2 regions of the Paenibacillus urinalis genome follow, and region 2 is predicted to be linked to the other one. Evidence: riboswitches for the same ligand, from Rfam matches in the RefSeq annotation. Region 2 holds a riboswitch; the other holds the start of a gene.
The links. Region 2 has a riboswitch for FMN ahead of ribD (bifunctional diaminohydroxyphosphoribosylaminopyrimidine deaminase/5-amino-6-(5-phosphoribosylamino)uracil reductase RibD). Riboswitches for the same ligand answer to the same signal wherever they lie in the genome.
Positions count from the first base shown of each region.

Region 1: linked by a shared signal. The riboswitch ahead of PUW25_RS15875 (DMT family transporter) and the one ahead of ribD (bifunctional diaminohydroxyphosphoribosylaminopyrimidine deaminase/5-amino-6-(5-phosphoribosylamino)uracil reductase RibD) in region 2 are both predicted to bind FMN.

Region 1 is NZ_CP118108.1:3,450,651-3,460,710, reverse strand. Features, by position in the region: gene PUW25_RS15900 (phosphate/phosphite/phosphonate ABC transporter substrate-binding protein) at 1-470, opposite strand, end outside; gene PUW25_RS15895 (aldo/keto reductase) at 1,013-1,906, shown strand; gene PUW25_RS15890 (MDR family MFS transporter) at 2,148-3,395, shown strand; gene PUW25_RS15885 (4'-phosphopantetheinyl transferase family protein) at 3,469-4,182, opposite strand; gene PUW25_RS15880 (amidase) at 4,188-5,681, opposite strand; gene PUW25_RS15875 (DMT family transporter) at 5,900-6,859, opposite strand; FMN riboswitch at 7,004-7,161, opposite strand; gene PUW25_RS15870 (amino acid permease) at 7,439-8,824, shown strand; gene PUW25_RS15865 (YCF48-related protein) at 8,996-10,060, shown strand, end outside.
Region 2 is NZ_CP118108.1:3,712,180-3,722,239, forward strand. Features, by position in the region: gene PUW25_RS17105 (D-alanyl-D-alanine carboxypeptidase family protein) at 1-459, opposite strand, end outside; gene ytfJ (GerW family sporulation protein) at 579-1,037, opposite strand; gene PUW25_RS17115 (DUF2953 domain-containing protein) at 1,142-1,840, opposite strand; gene scpB (SMC-Scp complex subunit ScpB) at 1,965-2,600, opposite strand; gene PUW25_RS17125 (segregation and condensation protein A) at 2,569-3,366, opposite strand; gene ribH (6,7-dimethyl-8-ribityllumazine synthase) at 3,458-3,925, opposite strand; gene PUW25_RS17135 (bifunctional 3,4-dihydroxy-2-butanone-4-phosphate synthase/GTP cyclohydrolase II) at 3,966-5,210, opposite strand; gene ribE (riboflavin synthase) at 5,244-5,915, opposite strand; gene ribD (bifunctional diaminohydroxyphosphoribosylaminopyrimidine deaminase/5-amino-6-(5-phosphoribosylamino)uracil reductase RibD) at 5,937-7,037, opposite strand; FMN riboswitch at 7,264-7,409, opposite strand; gene PUW25_RS17150 (peptidylprolyl isomerase) at 7,643-8,077, opposite strand; gene lysA (diaminopimelate decarboxylase) at 8,294-9,625, opposite strand; gene PUW25_RS17160 (spore germination protein) at 9,776-10,060, opposite strand, start outside.

The sequences.
Region 1 (10,060 bases), 260 kb from region 2:
TTCCAGTCTTTTGGAGCATCAGAGTCGTTGGACAATCCTGCACGCGTTGCGGTGAGAATGACATCAGCTCCGTCATCATACAGCGCGTAGGTTCCGCCGGGAATAAAGCCGATATCTGTCGTTCCTGCGGATAGTGCTTCACCGACAGCTTCATAGGTCGTACCTACATCGATGCTGATTTCTCCAACTTCAAAGCCTTGTGTAGACAGCTGCTCCTTTAAGAGATCCTTAAGCGGGTCCGTTGCTGTAATAATATCTTCCGGGTCTTTGGAAGGAACAAAGCTGATTTTGAGCTGATCAATGGTTTGGGTTGTGCTGGCTGCTTCGCCAGATGTTCCTGTGTTATCCGAAGTCTGTGAAGTGGTAGGCGCCGTTGGTTCTTGTGATGAAGTGCCGGCATTAGAGCCACAGCCTGCAATTAGAGCGGTAAGCAGAGTAAAAGTAGTAAGAAGCATGTTTCTTTTTTTCAATTCATAACCCCCGATAAATTTGATTATTCAAGGCAAGGCGCTTATCCCTATCTTGAAAGACAAGCTCATTGTACCTTTGGAATGTTATATATTTATAAACGTAGTGTCAGGGGGATTATAAATTTGGCTAGGTTTCCATCAATTTCTACATATTGAGTCATGATTCGTGGAGTTTTTCGAGTTAAATGTAAAATTGTCTGTCTTATAAGCCGCAAATTTCGTTTTTATACCTATGGTCGAATTTCAAAAAGAATTTACATTAATAAATGGAAAATGTAGCTATGTATACTAAATTGTAGATTTATCGTTCTTCTTCCTTATAGTATAATTTCTTGGACAACAAGAATGTTGCTGACTAGGAGATGAGAGAAGTGTAGCAGTCATAATATACCGCTTCTTGTAGTCTAATTCAGTACGAAGCTTTGAAATTGAAATAAATATGGAGAGAGCACCTCGTAATGTTTCGCTTTTTCATGAGGTGGTAATACGAACATGTCAGATATTTTAATAAAATTGACATTTACCCAAGGAGGCTAGATTTTATGGAACAGCGCTCTTATGGAAAAACAGGAATGAAGGTCAGCGTACTGGGTTTTGGCGGATCAGAGATCGGAACCGGCATTTCGAAGCCTGAGGTCGATCGTCTGCTCGGAAGTGCGATTGAAGCCGGATTAAATGTGATTGATACGGCGGAATGTTACGGAGACAGTGAGGAATTGATCGGGCAGGTGCTTGGTCCCAAGAGAGAGGAAGTGTATCTGTTCACGAAGTGTGGACATGCTTCTGGATTTGATCAGCCTGATTGGGATCCGGTTATGCTGTCCAAATCGATCGATCGCAGCTTGAGAAGACTGAACACGGAATATGTGGATATGATTCATTTGCATAGCTGCTCGGAAGAAGTGCTTCGAGAGGGCTCCGTTATTGAAGTATTGAAACGGGCCAAGGAAGCAGGGAAAACAAGATTTATTGGCTACAGCGGAGATCATAAGGATGCATTGTATGCCGTTCAGACGGGCGTGTTCGACAGCCTAGAAACTTCTGTCAATATAGCGGATCAAGAGGCCATTGAGCTGACCATTCCGGAAGCCCGGAAGCGGGGAATGGGCGTGACAGCGAAACGGCCGCTGGCCAACGTTGCCTGGACTTATGATACGCTGGAAGAAACGGCATATCCATTTGTATATTGGAATCGGTTACGGGACTTGAATTACGGATTTTTAGGTGAGAGCAATGAGGAGGTTATTGCTAAGGCGCTAGGCTTTACTTTATCAGTGCCTGGTGTGGATACGGCCATTGTAGGTACCAAGAAGCCAAATCGTTGGCAGGAGAACGCGGATCTGTTACGAGAGCGGCTGCTTGCCAAGGAAGATTACGAGATCATCCGTGAGCGGTGGATAGAAGTTGCATCCGACGACTGGACGGGTAGAACTTAATATCGCTTTTAATCAAAACCTTAGGGTGAATATATCATCCTAAGGTTTTTTTATGAGAATGAATAGAAATATAATGTGATTAATTCAATATATGAAAAATTCATAATAGAAAAACATAGAGTTATCTAATTACCACTGCTCGTATTCCCCTTGAGCATGTGTTTACATGTATTGACAGATAGCAAATAAGCTGAAATGATATGTACTAACTTACTTATTTGCAGACACAGACGGAGGCAATATGAACAGTCATTTAAAACAGATTCACCCGCTCGCCTGGACCATTATCGTAGGAACGATGTTCGGGAGAATGGCCACATCAATGAGCATTCCTTTTCTGTCGATCTATCTTATTAAATCGATGGGAGCAAGTCCAGCGGAGGCAGGTATGGTTGTCGCTGTCAGCTCCCTGATCGGCGTATTTGCCAGTTTTTATGGGGGATACATATCGGATCGAATAGGACGTAAAAAAGTACTGATCTTCTCGATTTTTAGCTGGGCACTTGTATTTATCGGTTTTGCCGTGGCCAATCAGATTTGGATGTTCTTTGTTATGAACGCACTAAATGGGCTGTGCCGAGCTGTATTTGAGCCCACCTCACGAGCGATGCTGTCGGATATTACAGATCCGAAGAACAGGCTGCTAATCTTTAATTTGAGGTATGCGGCCATTAATGTCGGTGTCGTGATCGGTCCTTTACTCGGATTGCAGTTTGGAACATCACAGAGCGGAGCTCCATTCATAGCCGCTGGGTTGGTATACATCTTATATGGGCTGGTTCTTATATTCCAGTTCGGTAGAAGAAGTGATATTGACCTTGGCCGTGCTGTCACAGCACAGTCCGTATCTTTAAAAGAAGCTTTCATGGTGACTAGCCGTGATCGTACCTTTATGTATGTGCTGATTGGTTCTATATTTTGTGTCTTAGGATATGGACATTTTAGTTCGACGCTCCCGCAATATCTTGAGCTCAGCCCAAGCTTCGAAAATGGAGCAGAAATGTTTACTTACATGCTGTCCATGAATGCCGTGGTCGTGCTGATCGTGCAGTATCCGCTGGTAAGATGGTTTAAGAATTTTCCTCCCGCGGTTTCTTTAATCGTAGGTAATGCTTTTGTGGCCAGTAGTTTGCTTGTATTTGGATTGTTTGAATCCAGATGGATGCTGCTGCTTGGTGTCGTAATATTTACAATTGGAGAAGTGCTGATGTTTACACTTATGGATCTATTGGTAGACAGGATCGCGAAACCAGAGCTGCGCGGAACTTATTTCGGTATGATCGGATTTAACAATATGGGGAATGTACTCGCCCCGGTCATCGGAGGCTGGCTGTTAACCTCGCTATCTGTGGATCAACCGGTAATGATATTTATGCCTTTGGCGCTAATGACAGCGTGTGGCATTCCATTCTTGCTGCTCGCCCACTATAAGATGCGTGATCGGAAGATGGATCAGCCAGCTGATAAACAAGCTAATGTCGCTAGTTAACATGAAGTGAGCACATATGTTTAACATAAAATCACGCCAGCATAGTAACGACTCTGCTGGCGTGATTTTTAATTTACGACTTGCTTCGGAGTATCGAATGATCTGCTAAGAGCTGATCTAAGGTAATGAGATCGATGGATTCTGGTATTTGCTCAGATCGGCTGCAAACCGCGAGCGAGTAATCAGGATCGATTGCATAACTTCTAAAGGACCAAGCTTCTTCATTTCCCGCGTTAGTGCTAGAGAATGTAACCTCACCTTGATGGGTTATACCAAATTCGAAAGAATCAAGAGGAATTGAAAGTCCGGCACCTTTCGCTTTTACATAACTCTCCTTAAGAGTCCAAAGAGTGTAGAACATCTGCTTCTGCTCTAGGTCTGCCTGGTTATGCACCAGCTCCGCCTCGTTCCGAGTGAAGAATCGATCTGCAAGAGTCAGGTCTACATCATTTAACTCTTCAATATCAATGCCAACCGGATGTCGGTCAAAAGCAGCTACCACCCAGGCCCCTGAGTGAGAGATGTTGTAATGATGCGTCGGATAATGAACAAATTCAGGTTTGCCAAAGTGGTTGGTCTGCCTGTCCAGCTTGTTAGGGGGCAGCTTCCAATGCTCGACAGCGTAGCTCTGAATTAGCAGCTCTCCGCATAGAGATCTTAATTGGTCAGGGAAACGTCTGAACCTGCGAATTTTCTTTTGCTGTTCACAGGGCAGACCTCCTACGATCTCATTCAAATCAATGGGCTGCTCCATGGCGGAGTGCAGCTTGACCCCAAGAATGTCCATGGGTCTTAATGTTCACCTCCAGAAGCTAAAGGAGAAATCCACAGGTCTGTATTCTCAAGCAGGTGTGCCAGCTGCAGCATCTCATGCTCTCTTCCTTTAGCAGACATGAACTGAACACCCATAGGCAGCCCGGACTGACTAAGATGAAGGGGAAGGCTCATAGCCGGAGTACCTGTCAAATTAGCAAGCTGGGTGAACGGAGTGTAAGTTAAGCTAGGTTCAAACATATCATAGATAAGCGCTTGCTGCTTGTCCTTAGATAACTCACTTACCCTAAGCAGCTGTTCGATCTTCGCGGGCCCAGGCGTCAGTTCACCAATCTGCGGAGCCGGATAGGCATTAGTCGGTGTGATATAGAAATCATATCGGTCAAAAATAGAAGCCATTTGTGCGGCAGCAACATCCCATTCTGCGAGACTATGTACAAATTCCGCTGCGGATAATTTTCGGCCAGCCTCAAGAAGCACCCAGCCTTCAATTTCGATATCCTCTGAAGTAATGGTTCTTCCAAGTCCACGTTCCATCTTCAGTACCATGGCTGCCATCTCACCGCTGTTCATCATATAATAGTTCTCCATGAGATGAACGCCGTTTACCGGACTTTGTTTTTCTTCAATAATATGTCCTTCAGATTCCAGGTATTTCACGACCTTGCGCACGGCCTCCTTGGCATCCTCACTGACAGGTGTGCCTACTGGAGAATCCAATGTATAGGCAATTCGATATTTCCGTTCAAGCGTTAAATACATATCTTCCACGTATCTTCCCGGGTACAGCGGTACTTGGAATGCAGCCTCGTTCTGAAGCACTTGCAGTACATCGAGCAGTGCCGCACTATCCCTCACCGTTCTCGACAGGGCAAAATCAATGGATGCGCCCTGCCACTGCCGGCCAACCCCGGGTCCTACAGGAGTACGTCCACGGGTAGGCTTTAATCCGAACAGCCCGCTGAACGAAGCGGGGATGCGAATTGACCCTCCGCCGTCACTTGCTCCGGCGATGGGTACCATGCCGGAAGCAACGGCTGATGCCGATCCTCCACTGGAGCCGCCTGGAGAGTGGTCTGTATTCCATGGGTTTCTTGAAGGGCCGTGCAGCTTAGGCTCGGTAATATTCTTAAGTCCAAATTCCGGGGTGTTGGTGTGTCCAATCGGAATAAAACCGGCTCTCCGAAGCTTGGCTACATAATGAGAATCGTAGAGTGGCTTGTGTTCAGCAAATAATTTAGAACCTGATGTCAGAGGCTCACCAGCAATTGCTTGTGAAATGTCTTTTAGCAATATGGGGACACCTGCAAAAGGCTGGGCGAGTGTATTCACCTCACCTGCTTCCTGCAGTGCTGCTTCGTAGCGAGTACGGACCACGGCATTCAGCTCAGGATTCAATTGATCGATTTGTTCCATGGCAGCAGTTACAAGCTCTACTGGAGAAATTTGTTTATCTCTTATCAGCTGTGCGAGCCCTACCGCGTCATATGATGTATAAGGAAAAGAAGTCATAGGCTAATTGATCATCCCTTTCTAATCGTTCTCTCTATCATAACGCATAAATCTGTCAGGTTGCCATGTGCAGTTGGAGGGAAGATGGAGGAGAAAGTAAAAATTTATTTATATATAAAAAATCGCCGTCCAAATGGACAGCGACTTCGCTATAACTCTTCAAGTCTAGAAGATATAGAGATCAAAATCCAGCTCAGCCTCATCTTAATCCTTTCATCTCATGTCGTGCGCGAGACCAGCTGCTGGCTGCTCTGTTGCTGCTGACGAGCAAATATAAACAATGTCGTCCAGATCAGCACAAAACCAATGAGCTGAGCAGGAGTAACCAACTGTCCAAAAGCGATCCAGTTTACGAGCACACCCATCATCGGGAAGCTAAGCTCGGCAAGGGTAGCCATCGATGCTTTGGTCGAAGATAAGCCTTTATAATATAGCAGCAGACTCAGCAGGCCAGGAAGCAAAGCCTGTGCCAGCAAGTTAACTCCGATGCTCGCAAGATCCGCTCCTGCCTGTGGAAGATTCATCGATGCTCCTTCCATCCAGGTCATAATAAGGAGTAAAGGCAGCGCGAGTACATATCGAAGAGAGGTTACTGTCTTGTATTGCGCTTGCCCGAGAAGCAGGCGTCCCATCACCGTAGATCCACCCCATAGAGCTGCGGCGAGTAAGGATAATAGGCTTCCTATTTTAATCCATTCGCTGTTTGTTCCAAAAGGAATGGTGAATCCGAAGGTAAGCAAATACGTTCCCACAATAGCGATAATGAAGAAGAAGACGAAACGTTTGGGCAGCGTCTCCTTGAGAATCAGCCTTGCGAGCAGGATGGCAAAGATCGGCTGCATTTTTTGCAGCAGCACAACCGCATTCAGATCACCACTGGACAAGGCTATTGTAAAAATAACGGTAGCTAGTGCAGATCCTCCCCAGGATATGACAAGCAGAGCGAATACATGCTTCAGACGCAGGTTTTTCAGCTCAGATCGGTTAATCCATAGAATCGGTACAGCAACCAGACAGACAAGGAGATGCTCAATCAGGACGACTTGCGTCGAGGTCATGTAGTCCAGCAGATGAATCCGGAACAGAGGACCGATACCCCATAGTGCTGCTCCGAGTGCGACGAGCCAGAAGCCGGTTGAGCCGGCTGCAGGTAATGCTTTTTTGTTCGTGTGTTCCATATTCCAAACTCCTTCGTAAGTGAGAATTTGAATATGGTATCTTCAGATAGTAAAAAACCCATGTGAATACGCACATGTAACCATGCACAATCAACAGGGGTGATCAAATAAACATGCGTCTTCATATAACAACCGCATGTAATCGATGATCTTCTCTCATCCGGACTGTAACCGTCGGCCTTGGAATTGCACCAAGTCAGTCGCGTGCGCAAGGAATGCTTGAGCAGCGAGTCGCGGGCTTCGTTCTTTATTGCAAGAACGTCACCGCCGATTGGGAATTTCACCCTACCCCGAAGATCCATTATTCATTTATTAAGATAGTATAAAATAGTAAGTAGATGATTAGTTGTAACCTACTCCAACATAATAATATAGAAAGCGCTATCGTAGCAATACTTATTTTTGGCCGGTTGATCAATTTATAATAAAAATTCAAGTTCAGGGCAATCTGTTACCAAAGCTTAAGCCAAATGATTCTAATTCAAGGATTAAAGTTGACAAGCTGTGCTAACTTTCGCATAATAATTGTTTGTGCTTAAATGCACTAAAGCGTTGCAACATTCATCTAGGAGTGACATTATGGATTTATTTCGCAAGAAGCATTTTGACCTGAACAAGGGTACAGGCCTTAAGAAGACACTTGGGGCGCTGGATCTGATATCACTTGGGGTCGGTGCTATTATTGGTACCGGTATTTTCGTTATTACCGGACAAGCCGCTGCAGAGCATGCAGGGCCCGCACTAATGATCTCCTTCGTTATTGCCGCCATCGCTTGTATTCTGGCAGCGTTGTGTTACTCAGAACTGGCTTCCACAGTTACTGTATCGGGTAGTGCCTATGCTTACAGCTATGCCGCATTCGGTGAAGTGGTCGGTTGGTTAATGGGCTGGACACTGGTACTAGAGTATGGTGTTGCTGCGGCATCGGTAGCAAGCGGATGGTCAGCCTATGTTCAAGGGCTGCTGGAAGGCTTCGGCATGCATCTTCCCACCGCTATATCCGGTGCTTTTAATTTGTCGCAGGGACAAATCATAGATTTGCCGGCCGTTCTCATTATTTTGGCGATATGCTTATTACTCACCCAGGGAGCGAGAGAAACGGCAAGATTTAATGCAATTATGGTTATTGTCAAAATAGCAGTTATCATCATATTCATTCTGGTTGGTGCATTTTATGTGAAACCTGACAATTGGACTCCCTTCATGCCATTTGGTTTTACAGGAGTAATGAGTGGTGCGGCCGTTGTGTTTTTCGCCTATATTGGATTCGATGCGGTGGCTACAGCGGCAGAAGAAGTCAAAAACCCGCAGCGTAATCTTCCTATAGGAATTATTGGATCACTTATTGTATGTATGATTATGTATTCACTTGTCGCTGTCGTCCTGACCGGGATGGTTCCTTTTACCAATCTTGGAGTTGCGGACCCTGTCGCTTTCGCATTACGTTTTGTTGGACAAGACTTTGTAGCAGGACTTATTTCAGTGGGAGCCATAGTGGGTATTACGACGGTGCTGCTTGTTCTATTGTTTAGTCAGACCCGGCTCTTGTTTGCGATCTCTCGGGATGGGCTGCTGCCTAAGTTCTTATCTAAAGTGGATGAGAAGAAACAGACCCCTGTTCGCAGTACATGGATGGTAGGCATTATTATCGCACTCCTGTGCGGATTGCTGCCGCTGGATCAGCTTGCCAGCCTGACCATCATTGGAACCCTGTTTGCATTTGCTGTCGTATCGCTTGGTGTTATTGGTCTGCGCAAGTCCAGGCCAGATCTCAAACGAGGATTTTCTGTACCTTGGGTGCCGTTTCTTCCACTGCTGAGCGCTGCATTCTGTGTACTGCTGATGCTTCAGCTGGACGGATCAACCTGGGGTGGATTTGCCGTATGGATTCTCGTCGGTCTATGTATTTATTTCTTTTATGGATACCGGAACAGCGAGCTTGGAGACAAGCAATCTAAGAAATAATAACATGAATAAAGTACAAACAATTTCGCCCTTCTGGCAGATGCCAGGAGGGCGAAATGTATTACAGAATAAAGAGGAACAAGTAACAGTTTTGACTCTCATTCAAAATAAAGTATGCTATAATGTCTAACTTAGAGGACAGCCTTAACAGGCACAAAGAGGTGGAATAGCATGCGAGAAATGACAAAGCGGGCTCTAGTATGTATACTTATGCTCACACTGGCGCTGACAGCTTGCACATCTTCGGAACCCGAGGAGGCTCAGCCAGTAGTCGTAAAGGAAGAGCAGCTGGAAGATGGGCAGACAATTACGCTTATTGAACCTAGTAATTACGAAGTCGATGAAATGAACAAATATCAAATTCAGACACGATTAACGGACTTTCAATTAATTCATGGTTATGGCGGTCTGGCTTGGGGAGTAACGAGAAGCGAGCTGCGTTTATATTATACCCGTGACAATGGGGAGACCTGGACGAATATTTCTCCTTCATCTAATGTGAAGTTTGCGACGAATCCGGTTTACGGAGAGGATATTTTTTTCCTGGATGGCATGAATGGCTGGATTGTTCGTTCCGGAACAGATGGAACTGACAATGTGGTACTGCGAACGAATGACGGCGGGGAGAGCTGGATGATTTCTTCATTGAAGGAGACTCAGAAGGTTACTGCACTACATTTTGCTTCAGCCAAGGAAGGCTACTTAATGACAAGTGACAATGCTGGTACGGGCAAAGAGGAGAAGAAAATATTCTCGACGCTTGACGGGGGAATGAATTGGTCTGAAGTGATGACAAGCTCTCCACTTCAGCAGACGGATCATGCTATACCGCTGCGCGGATATGTTGAAGGCATGCAGTTCACGGGCGGAGAGCAAGGAGTCGTATCCGTGCTTGAGCTTGGCGCTCCTAAGATTTATGTAACCAAGAATGCAGGGAAAGCCTGGTCTATTAACGAGCCGTTTTTCAACAGATCATCAGCATTGTATGAGTCTTGCTCTTCTTATTCTCTTGGCGAGATAGAGAGCTTAAGTGTAGATCATCAGCAAATGTATCTTCCCTTAGGCTGTGCGGAAGGCAGCGGTGTTCAGTACAGCGGTCTGTTTACGACAGATGGAGGCTCTATTTGGGAGCATGTCCAGTTTAATCTGCCTTCTCAGCGTGGTGTGAACAAGGATTTGTATCCTACTTTTGTCAGTGAGTCTGAAGGCTGGGCACTGCAGGGGTCTTATGTCTAT
Region 2 (10,060 bases):
GATCTCGTCAGCCTTCTTATTCATCAGATATACAAAGCCTTCCTCTGAACCTCCAATATGCTCTGCGATGGCCGTTGCGGCATCGTTGCCTGATCGAAGCATCAAGCCAAAGAGCATATTCTCAAGCGTCATCTTTTCTCCTAGTTTCAAGTACAGCGACGAGCCTTCTTTGCCGGCTGCATTTTTACTAACTGTAACCGTACTCTTCAAATCCCCTTGCTCAATCGCCACGATTGCGGTCATGATTTTGGTCAAACTGGCAATTCGCATCTCCTTCTCTCCATCTTTGCTGTAAAGGATTCGGCCTGAGGTTACATCAATGAGAGCGGCTGTCTGTGCATGAGTACTGAGCATAGGAGCTTCAACATGACCAGGTTTATGGTCAGCATGAGCTGTAAATGGTAAGGTAAATAACGAGAATACCAAAGGCAATATAGTCATTTTTTTAAACAGATTCATTTGCTTCCCTCCGGGTCCTTCGATTCAACTTGTACTATTCTATGTATGGACAGGCGGAAGTATGTCCAACAAAAAGTCCCCTCCTGTAGGCGTATGCCTCGGAAGGGACTCATCTTCTTTTACACTTCGTAAGTTGGAGCTGTAGATCCTGCCATTCCTGAACCCGCATTGTTCTTCTGGAAGATGCTCTGAATTTGATCGATGACCTGAGGTGCAGAATCAATGATCTTCTCAAACAGATGAGTTTGATTATCTAGAGGAACAATGTGTACGCCCTGCTTACCGACAACAAGAAATGCGATAGGCCGGATCGATACACCTCCGCCGCTGCCGCCTCCGAACGGGTTAGCCTTGGAAGCGGAATTTCCACTGCTGTTGCTGCTCTTAGATTCCGCTTCAGCATCGAGATGAAAATCACTTCCTCCTGCTGCAAAGCCAAATCCAACACGGCTGATTGGCAGTATTACAGTGCCATCCGGTGTCTCAACTGCATCACCTACGATGGTGTTAACATCGACCATCGCCTTGATGTTTTCCATCGCTGTTTTCATTAATCCTTGAATTGGATGATCCGACATGATAAATTGCCTCCTTCTAACAATGGTTTGACAACTATAGGTTTCCCAAGGTACAGGAGCAGTATGTGCAAAAAGCGGACTGGAAATTAAAATATTTTCTATGACTAAGCCTCTTCCTCTAAATCTCTGCGCCAGGCCATAATACCTCCATGAGCTTCAGCTAACCGCTTGGTGAGCATATTGCTGAGCCTCATCGCTTTGGCAAAGCGAATACAGGCTCTTATTTCAAAATCCGTCTTCAGATCCCATTGTTCTGTCCAATTCGGCGATATATCAAGCTGCGGCATCTCCAGAAGCCTCACCTTGTGAGACAACCAGCCGAGAAGCGTATTTTTGATCCCCCACAAGATACCTGTAGCAACAGAAGTCAATACAACATCCTCTGTCCCTATACGAGTATTCCATCTGAGCTGCAGGATTCGAATCGATGCAAAAGGAGCCGTATCCCATATTTTCAGAGCATAAGCACTCTTGAGCAAAGCTAAGAACTGATGCCATATCCCCTTTTTCCCATGCTTCTCATCAGGCAATACCGATTCTTTTTGCTCATTGCTGCCATTCAGCTGATCTGACATGGCACCCTCAAGCTTCTTAAGCAGCTTGGCTTTGAGCTCCTGAATCTTCTGTTCGGGGACTTCCTTGGTCATTCGGAGAATTCCGTACAGCATTTTGAGCTGAACATGAACCTCCTGCTTATTATTTGCAGACTTCACAACCAGATGGATATGTATTCTTGATACAAGTACGAGCACAATAAGTAGAATGATAACGAACAGTATGCCTGCCCCAATCCAGATCCACACGAGTCTTCCCCCTGATATATGTAAAATTAAAAACTCCTCAATAGTATGTTCTTAATTATGGAAACCATGCGAACCATTTGGACATAAAAAAAACGATGCCCTCTCAAGGACATCGATTCTACCACTATTCCACTTTATTACGCTCATTGTCAACCAGAGCTTCACCAGAAGGCTCTTCTTCAAACATGTTCTGTCCCAGCTTGCCGAACAAGAGCTGTGTCTCTTCTTCGAGCGGGTCAGCATCTTCGAATACAGCCGGCTCAGGCAAATCTTTAATCGTGCCAAGACCAAAATAATCGAGGAAGGCTTTCGTTGTGCCATATAAAATAGGGCGGCCGATGGCATCAGCTCGTCCAACCTCTTGAATCAAATCCTTGCTTGTTAAAGTATGAAGTGCCCGTTCTGCCTTAACTCCGCGGATCTCTTCAATCTCCACTCTCGTTATCGGCTGCCGGTAAGCAATAATGGATAACGTTTCAAGTGCGGCTTGAGAGAGTGAGGATCTGGAAGGGGAATAAGCAAGCTTCTCAAAATAAACAGCATGCTCAGGCAAGGTTCCCATCTGGTAGTTTCCTGCAATTTTTAATATCTGCAGTCCTCTTCCCTGCTTGGTATATTCCCTTTTCAGTTCCTCAAGCGCATCAGTTACGACTTCTGGACGCTGATCGACAATTTCGGAGAGCTGCTTGACACCTAGTCCTTCTTCACCCGATAAGAATAACAAGCCCTCAATAATCGACTTCAATGCCGGAAAGTCCATCGCTTTCTTTTTCCCCTCTCCACTCCATCACGATATCTTCAAACAATCGTTCCTGGTAACATACAATTTGTTTCATTTTCATTAATTCCAAAATAGCCAAAAAAGTAACAACAATCTCTTGGCGATACATGTCCTCATTCAGTAGCTTGGAGAACAGCATTTTACTGCCATACCCTTTACGTCCAAGCGTCCCCGCTACATCCCGGATCCGATCTTTTACCGATATTTCATCACGATGAATCCTAGCCACCGTCGTATTTCTTGCAGCCCGGCTGAGTGCCTTCTGAAAGGCTGTAATCAAATCCGCTGTATGCAGCCCTTCAACCGGATTCGACGGTTCATGATGAACATAAGGCGTTAGATCCTCCGGCTCTTTAGAGAAAATAAGACTACGAACCGATTCCCGTTCATGCAGATGACGCGCGATGCTCTTGAATTTTCGGTATTCAATAAGCTTCTGAACCAATTCGGCACGAGGGTCTTCATCCTCTTCCTCCATGAAATGATCGTCTTCAAATTCAAGAAACACAGGAGGCTTGGGCAGCAATATTTTACTCTTGATCGCAAGAAGAGTAGCTGCCATCACCAAAAATTCGCTTGTAATATCAAGCTCCAGCTCCTGCATGGAGTGAATATAATCCATATATTGATCCGTTATTCGGCTGATCGGTATATCCTGGATGTCAATCTCATGTTTGTCAATCAAATGTAATAGAAGGTCCAGCGGGCCTTCAAACGATTCAAGCTTATAAGTCACAACCGTCAATGGACGCATCCTCCCGCTAATGTTACAAAATACGTAAAGCCCTGCCCCGGCTAAGAGAAGCCTGAGTACAGGGCTTTATATTAACTAAGCACTATTTTAGCTGTTTCGTCAAGTTTGCCATCTCAATTGCTGCTACGGCAGCGTCCCAGCCTTTATTTCCTGCTTTTGTTCCAGAGCGCTCAATCGCCTGTTCAATATTTTCTGTAGAAACCAGTCCAAATATGGTCGGCACGCCTGTCTTCAGGTTAATTGCAGCGACCCCCTTGGCCATTTCATTACAAACATAATCATAATGCGTTGTAGAGCCGCGGATGACAGTGGCGAGTGTAATCACCGCATCATATTTGCCGCTCTCGGCCATTTTTTGAGCAATCAAAGGAATCTCAAACGCTCCTGGAACCCAAGCTACATCAACCTCATCATCCTGCACACCATGACGTTTGAACGCATCCAGAGACGCGGACAGCAGCTTGCTCGTTAAAAATTCATTGAAGCGTCCAACCACAACGCCATATCTTAATCCTTCGGAGACTAAATTACCTTCAAAATAGTTAGCCATTATTATTCATCTGCCCTTCTTATAATAAGTAGTATTTAACTTAAGATTTGAATTCCTGCTCGTTCTGCTCAATATCATCAAACTTCAGCATATGCCCCAGCTTGGACTGCTTGGTATGCAGATAAGAAGAATTATCTTTATTTTCTGCGATTTGAATCGGCACTCTTGAAACAACTTCGAGACCGCATCCCTCTAACCCTTTGATCTTTCGCGGGTTGTTCGTCAGCAGGTTAATCTTGCGAATTCCCAAGTCTTTGAGAATTTGCGCGCCGATGCCGTAATCTCGAAGATCAGCGGGGAAGCCCAGCTTCAGATTCGCATCCACCGTATCAAGTCCCTGCTCCTGCAGCTTGTAGGCCTTGAGCTTGTTGATGAGCCCGATCCCTCGGCCCTCCTGACGCATATATAGCAGCACGCCGCTCCCATTCTCATGAATCTGACGCAGGGCAGCTTCAAACTGTGGTCCGCAGTCACAACGATGAGAATGGAACACATCTCCGGTCAAACACTCGGAATGTACACGCACCAGAACCGGCTCATCCGTATTAAGTGTGCCTTTGACAAGAGCTACATGCTCCTTGTTATCCACTTCATTCGTATAGGCTATCGCCTGAAACTCACCAAAATCAGTCGGCATTCTCACCGAAACCTCACGAGTAACCAGCTTCTCCTTGGCGTTACGATAGGCAATCATGTCCTTGATGCTGATCAGCTTCAGATCATGCTGCTTCGCAATTTCCTTCAGATCAGGTAGTCTGGCCATGGATCCGTCTTCCTTAATGATCTCACAGATCACACCCGCAGGATAGGATCCACTCATTCTGGCAAGATCTACAGCAGCCTCTGTATGCCCAGCCCGTCTGAGCACTCCGCCCTTCTTAGCAATCAGTGGAAACATATGGCCAGGCTTTCTGAAATCCGCTCCAGTGGCTTCCGAGTCGATCAGCGCTTTGACCGTAATGGAACGTTCATGTGCCGATATTCCTGTCGTCGTAAGCTTATGATCAACGGATACCGTGAAGGCTGTGCCATGAAAATCCGTATTTTGCTGAACCATAGGTTTCAGGTCAAGCTCTTCTGCGCGTTCGTGCGTAATCGGCACACAGACAAGTCCTCTTCCCTCAGTAATCATAAAATTGATGACTTCCGGAGTGGCTTTATCCGCCAGAGCTACAAAATCACCCTCATTCTCACGGTCTTCATCATCAACGACAATGACCACTTTGCCTTGCTGCAGATCCTGAAGTGCAGCTTCTATTGTATGAAAAATGGATTCCTCATCCATGTCATTCCCCTCCTTGTTACTGCTTCATTTCTATCAGTTAAAACCGTGTGAGCTTAAAAATTCGAAGCTTAATTTCGACTTCTCACTCGTTCCAGAAGCTGGACCGGCTCCTTGTCCATACTGCAGCAAATGATTCACATATTTGCCGAGAATGTCACACTCAAGATTAACGATATCTCCAATACTACGATGAGCGAGCACAGTCTCCCCTAATGTATGCGGTATAATGGATACCGTAAAAGAGGAAGCTGTCGTGTCGACAACCGTCAAGCTGATGCCTTCAATCGTGATGGAGCCTTTCGGAATAATAAACCGGAATACATCACTGTTCACCGGCGAAATTTCGAACACGACCGCATTCTGGTCTCGGGTTATCGCAGTAATCTGTCCCGTTCCATCTACATGGCCTTGTACAATATGCCCTCCAAAACGGCCTCCGGCTGACATGGCCCGCTCAAGATTAACAGGACTGCCGCTTCCCAAATGACGTAGGGTCGTATGACGGAACGTTTCGGGCATCACATCTGCCAGGAAGCCTCCAGATTCTATAGAGGTGGCGGTTAAGCATACCCCGTTGACAGCTACACTGTCTCCGATCTTCAGATCATCCATTATTCGCTTGGCACTAATTCCAAGGACCATGGCCTCCCCTTTACGGCCAACGCTGCGAATTCGTCCAACTTCTTCAATCAGCCCAGTAAACATGGCATCCACTCCTTATCAGCCTTACGGCCACACAGGTAAACCTGTCACACAAATATTATCTCCAACGGTCTCGACTTCGAGTTTATTTAATTGAATTGCATCATTCATTCGCTCCACGCCTTCAAATCGGAAGCTGCCTGGAGTCTCATATCCTCCGACGATTTTCGGTGCAATGAACATCAGCAAGCGATCGATCAGCTTGGCCTCCAGCATCGCGCCGTTCAAGGTGCCGCCGCCTTCAAGCAATATTGAACCGATCTCCATTTCACCTAACAAGCTCATCGCTCTCAGTAGATCAACCCTCGGTCCCGGACCGCATCGGATCACTTGTACGCCATAACTTTCCAGATCCTTCTCACGATCAGCCTCCGCTTCATCTGTCGTCAGAATCACGGTTTTGGCATTTCCGTCACGAACAAGCTTTGTATCTATTGGAATTCTCAGCTTTGAATCTACGACAATCCGAATGGGACTAATTCCATCTACAGATAACCGGGTCGTTAACTCGGGATTATCAGCGATGACGGTTTCTACCCCGACCATAATTCCTTGGTGACGATGCCTAAGCATATGAATATGCTCTCTTGCTTGTTCGTTAGAAATCCATTTGCTGTCTCCACTCTTGGTTGCGATCTTTCCGTCTAACGTTGAGGCCGTCTTGAGCGTTACAAAGGGCAGGCCCGTTGTAATATATTTAATGAACTTCTCATTGAGCCGTCTGGCCCGATCTCTCAGCACGCCGACCTTGACTTCAATACCGTGTCTGCGGAGCATATCAAACCCCTTGCCTGCCACCTGCGGATTAGGGTCCTCGCAAGCGACAACCACCCTCTTGACCTTCTCACTGATCAGCCTTTCGCTGCATGGCGGTGTCTTTCCGTAGTGGCTGCAGGGCTCAAGGGTAACATAGACAGTGCTGCCCTCCGCCTCACTGCCCGCCATGTTCAAGGCATGAACCTCGGCATGGCCTGTGCCCCTTTTCAAATGGGCTCCAAGACCAACCATTCGTCCATCCTTCACGACGACACAGCCTACAACAGGATTGATACCCGTCTGTCCCTGCGCTCTTTCTGCCATATCCAGAGCAAGCGACATGTAGAATTCATCATTCATCATTTCCATCATGCTTACCTCTTTTCAGCAAAAGACATTAATTAAAAAAGCCCCTATCCGGCTAAACTGCCAGACTAGGGGCTAGAGAGTTCAATAGAAAATACAGCAGAACACTGCCGCTACCTTAAGGATATCTCTTTAAAGGTAAGGCAAATAAACCACGAGTATCATTACTGACACACAGGCAGAAGTCCTGCTGGGTACGCCAACAAATAGAGTCGTCTGTTATGTACCTATTCTCCTTCTCTCATCCAGACTATACTGTCGGTTCTGGAGTTGCACCAGATCCACCGCTAGCTTCCAGCTCACGGGTCACGGACTAAGACTTGAAGACAAGTCATCACCGCCGGTAGGGAATTTCACCCTGCCCCGAAGGATTACAGCTTATGAAACATTAGTAATAGAAAAATAGTAGCACTCCTATACTGAAAAATCAACAGCTGAGCTCTCATCCAATAATAAGAATACGCTTACTTGATTAAAAAACTTACTCTCCCTGTGTGGAATGCAGTTACATAAATTCTCGTCGAGATACTCGGCATAAAAAAACATCCCGCATATAGAATGCGGGATGTCGTAATCTGCTCTTGCTATGTCGTTACAGAGGCTTCAACTTAAGCGTCAAATACAGATACGCTCTTCATTTTGTCGCCTTGCTTCACGCCGTCAATGTACTCCATACCTTTGGTCACTTTACCAAACACAGTATGCACTCCATCCAAATGCGGCTGTGGCTCATACACGATAAAGAATTGGCTTCCGCCTGTGTTTTTGCCGGCATGTGCCATGGAGAGAACACCTTTTTCATGCTTCGTTGTGTTAGTTGCAGTTTCGCAGTCGATGGAGTATCCAGGACCACCAGTACCGTTGCCAACCGGGCATCCGCCTTGAGCTACGAAGCCTGGAATTACACGGTGAAAGCTAAGGCCGTTGTAAAAACCGCTGTTAGCCAGTTTTTCAAAGTTTGCTACTGTATTTGGTGCTTCTTCCGGCAGGAATTGAATTTCTACGGTTCCGCCATTTTCAAGTTCGATAATTCCTTTTTTCATGTGCGTCACTTCCTTCAACTATTTTCTAAGGCAGGCCATGATCCATACATAAGCCTTGTCCTTAATTCAAGCATCACTATCTGATTGTATCTACTTTGACCACAATTTGCAATTATTCGGGAGGCTGATGAGCCAGGAACCAAGTCACCTCGAACTAAAAAACACTCCCCGCAAGCTGACGTTCTAGACACAGCCTTGAGGAGAGTGCGTATAAAGTCAACTGTTAATGGTCTGTTTGCTCATTCTTGCCGGGATAATATCGTTACGCACGATATCTTCATTACTTTCACGACGGACAACGAGATCACTTTCACCGTTCTGTACGAAGACAACGGCTGGGCGACGGATCCGGTTGTAATTGCTGGCCATGGAATAGTTGTAAGCACCTGTACAGGAAACGGCGAGGAGATCACCTGATTCCACCTGAGGAAGGTCTAAATCCCAGATCAGCATATCTCCGCTCTCGCAGGCCTTACCTGCAATAGAGACAGTCTCTTCTGTTGCTTCATTAGCGCGGTTAGCCAGCATCGCTTCGTATTTCGAATCGTAGAGTGCTGGACGCGGGTTATCTGTCATACCTCCATCCACCGATACATACTTGCGTACACCAGGGATGTTCTTGATTGCACCTACCGTATACAACGTTGTACCGGCTTCCCCTACCATGCTGCGGCCCGGCTCAACCCATATTTCCGGAAGCTCTTCTGCAATCCCTGCAAAATGCAGCTTCACTCCATCCGTGATCGCCTTGACATACTGGGATACCTGAAGGGGTGTATCTCCTTCGAAATAACGGATACCAAAACCACCGCCAAGATTGACAACCGGGAACACCACATTCAGTTTACTCTTCACTTCTTTGGCAAAAGCAGCCACTCGCTCTACAGCCATTTGGAAGCCTTCCACTTCGAAGATCTGCGAACCAATGTGGGAGTGGAGTCCAAGGAGCTTCAGGTTCGGCTGCTTCACAGCCCGTTCTATTGCTTCAAGGGCGGCTCCGTTTCCGATATCAAAGCCGAATTTCGAGTCGGTTTGACCCGTGGAAATATACTCATGCGTATGAGCTTCAACACCCGGGGTTACCCGCAGCAAAATATTGACCTGTTGATTCCTCTCACCAGCCATGGCTTGAAGCATCTGCAGCTCGATCAGATTATCCACGACAAAGCAGCCGATACGGGCATCCAGCGCCATTTCAATTTCATTCGGTGTTTTGTTGTTCCCATGGAAGTGAATGCGTTCTGTCGGGAAGCCAGCCTGCAGAGCTGTATAGAGCTCTCCATCCGAGACAACGTCCAGAGACAGGCCTTCCTGCTCGGCCAGTGCGCACATCGCCGTTACGCTGAACGCCTTGCTCGCATAAGCTACCTGAAATTTCAGGCCTGAAGCTCTGAATGCGTCCATATATTCTCTAGCCCGCTTGCGGACAAGTGTTTCATCAACGATATATAGTGGAGTCCCATATTCTTCTTTGAGCTGAACTGTATCGCATCCACCAATTTCGAGATGTCCTGATTCATTAACTTTGCTAGTACCGTGTAAATACATATTCGCTAGTCCTCCACTTTTCCTGGAATGAAAAAAGATTCCATCGAACTTTTACATCAGTATAGCAGACTCTTGATTTTGTTAGAAATGGATTATTCGGCAGATCATTTGTATTATATTGATTGGCATAAGCCTGATATCTTAACAGCATTAAGGCATCTTGGTATTGTCTCTAGGCTTGTTAAACGAAGGTCTCTTCTTGCCTGTAAGCACTGGAGAACGAACGAACGTTGCTGCCAGCCCCTTTGCATTAAAGGGTATAAATGGCCATAGATAAGACGAATTGTATGAACGATGCAGCGTGAGACCAATAATGATTGCAGTGGTCCCAACCACCAGACCAGGCACTTTAAAGATCGCGACGAGTGCCAGAAGAATAAGTCTGACCATACGATTTGCGAGCCCAAGTTCATAGCTTGGAGTTGCGAACATCCC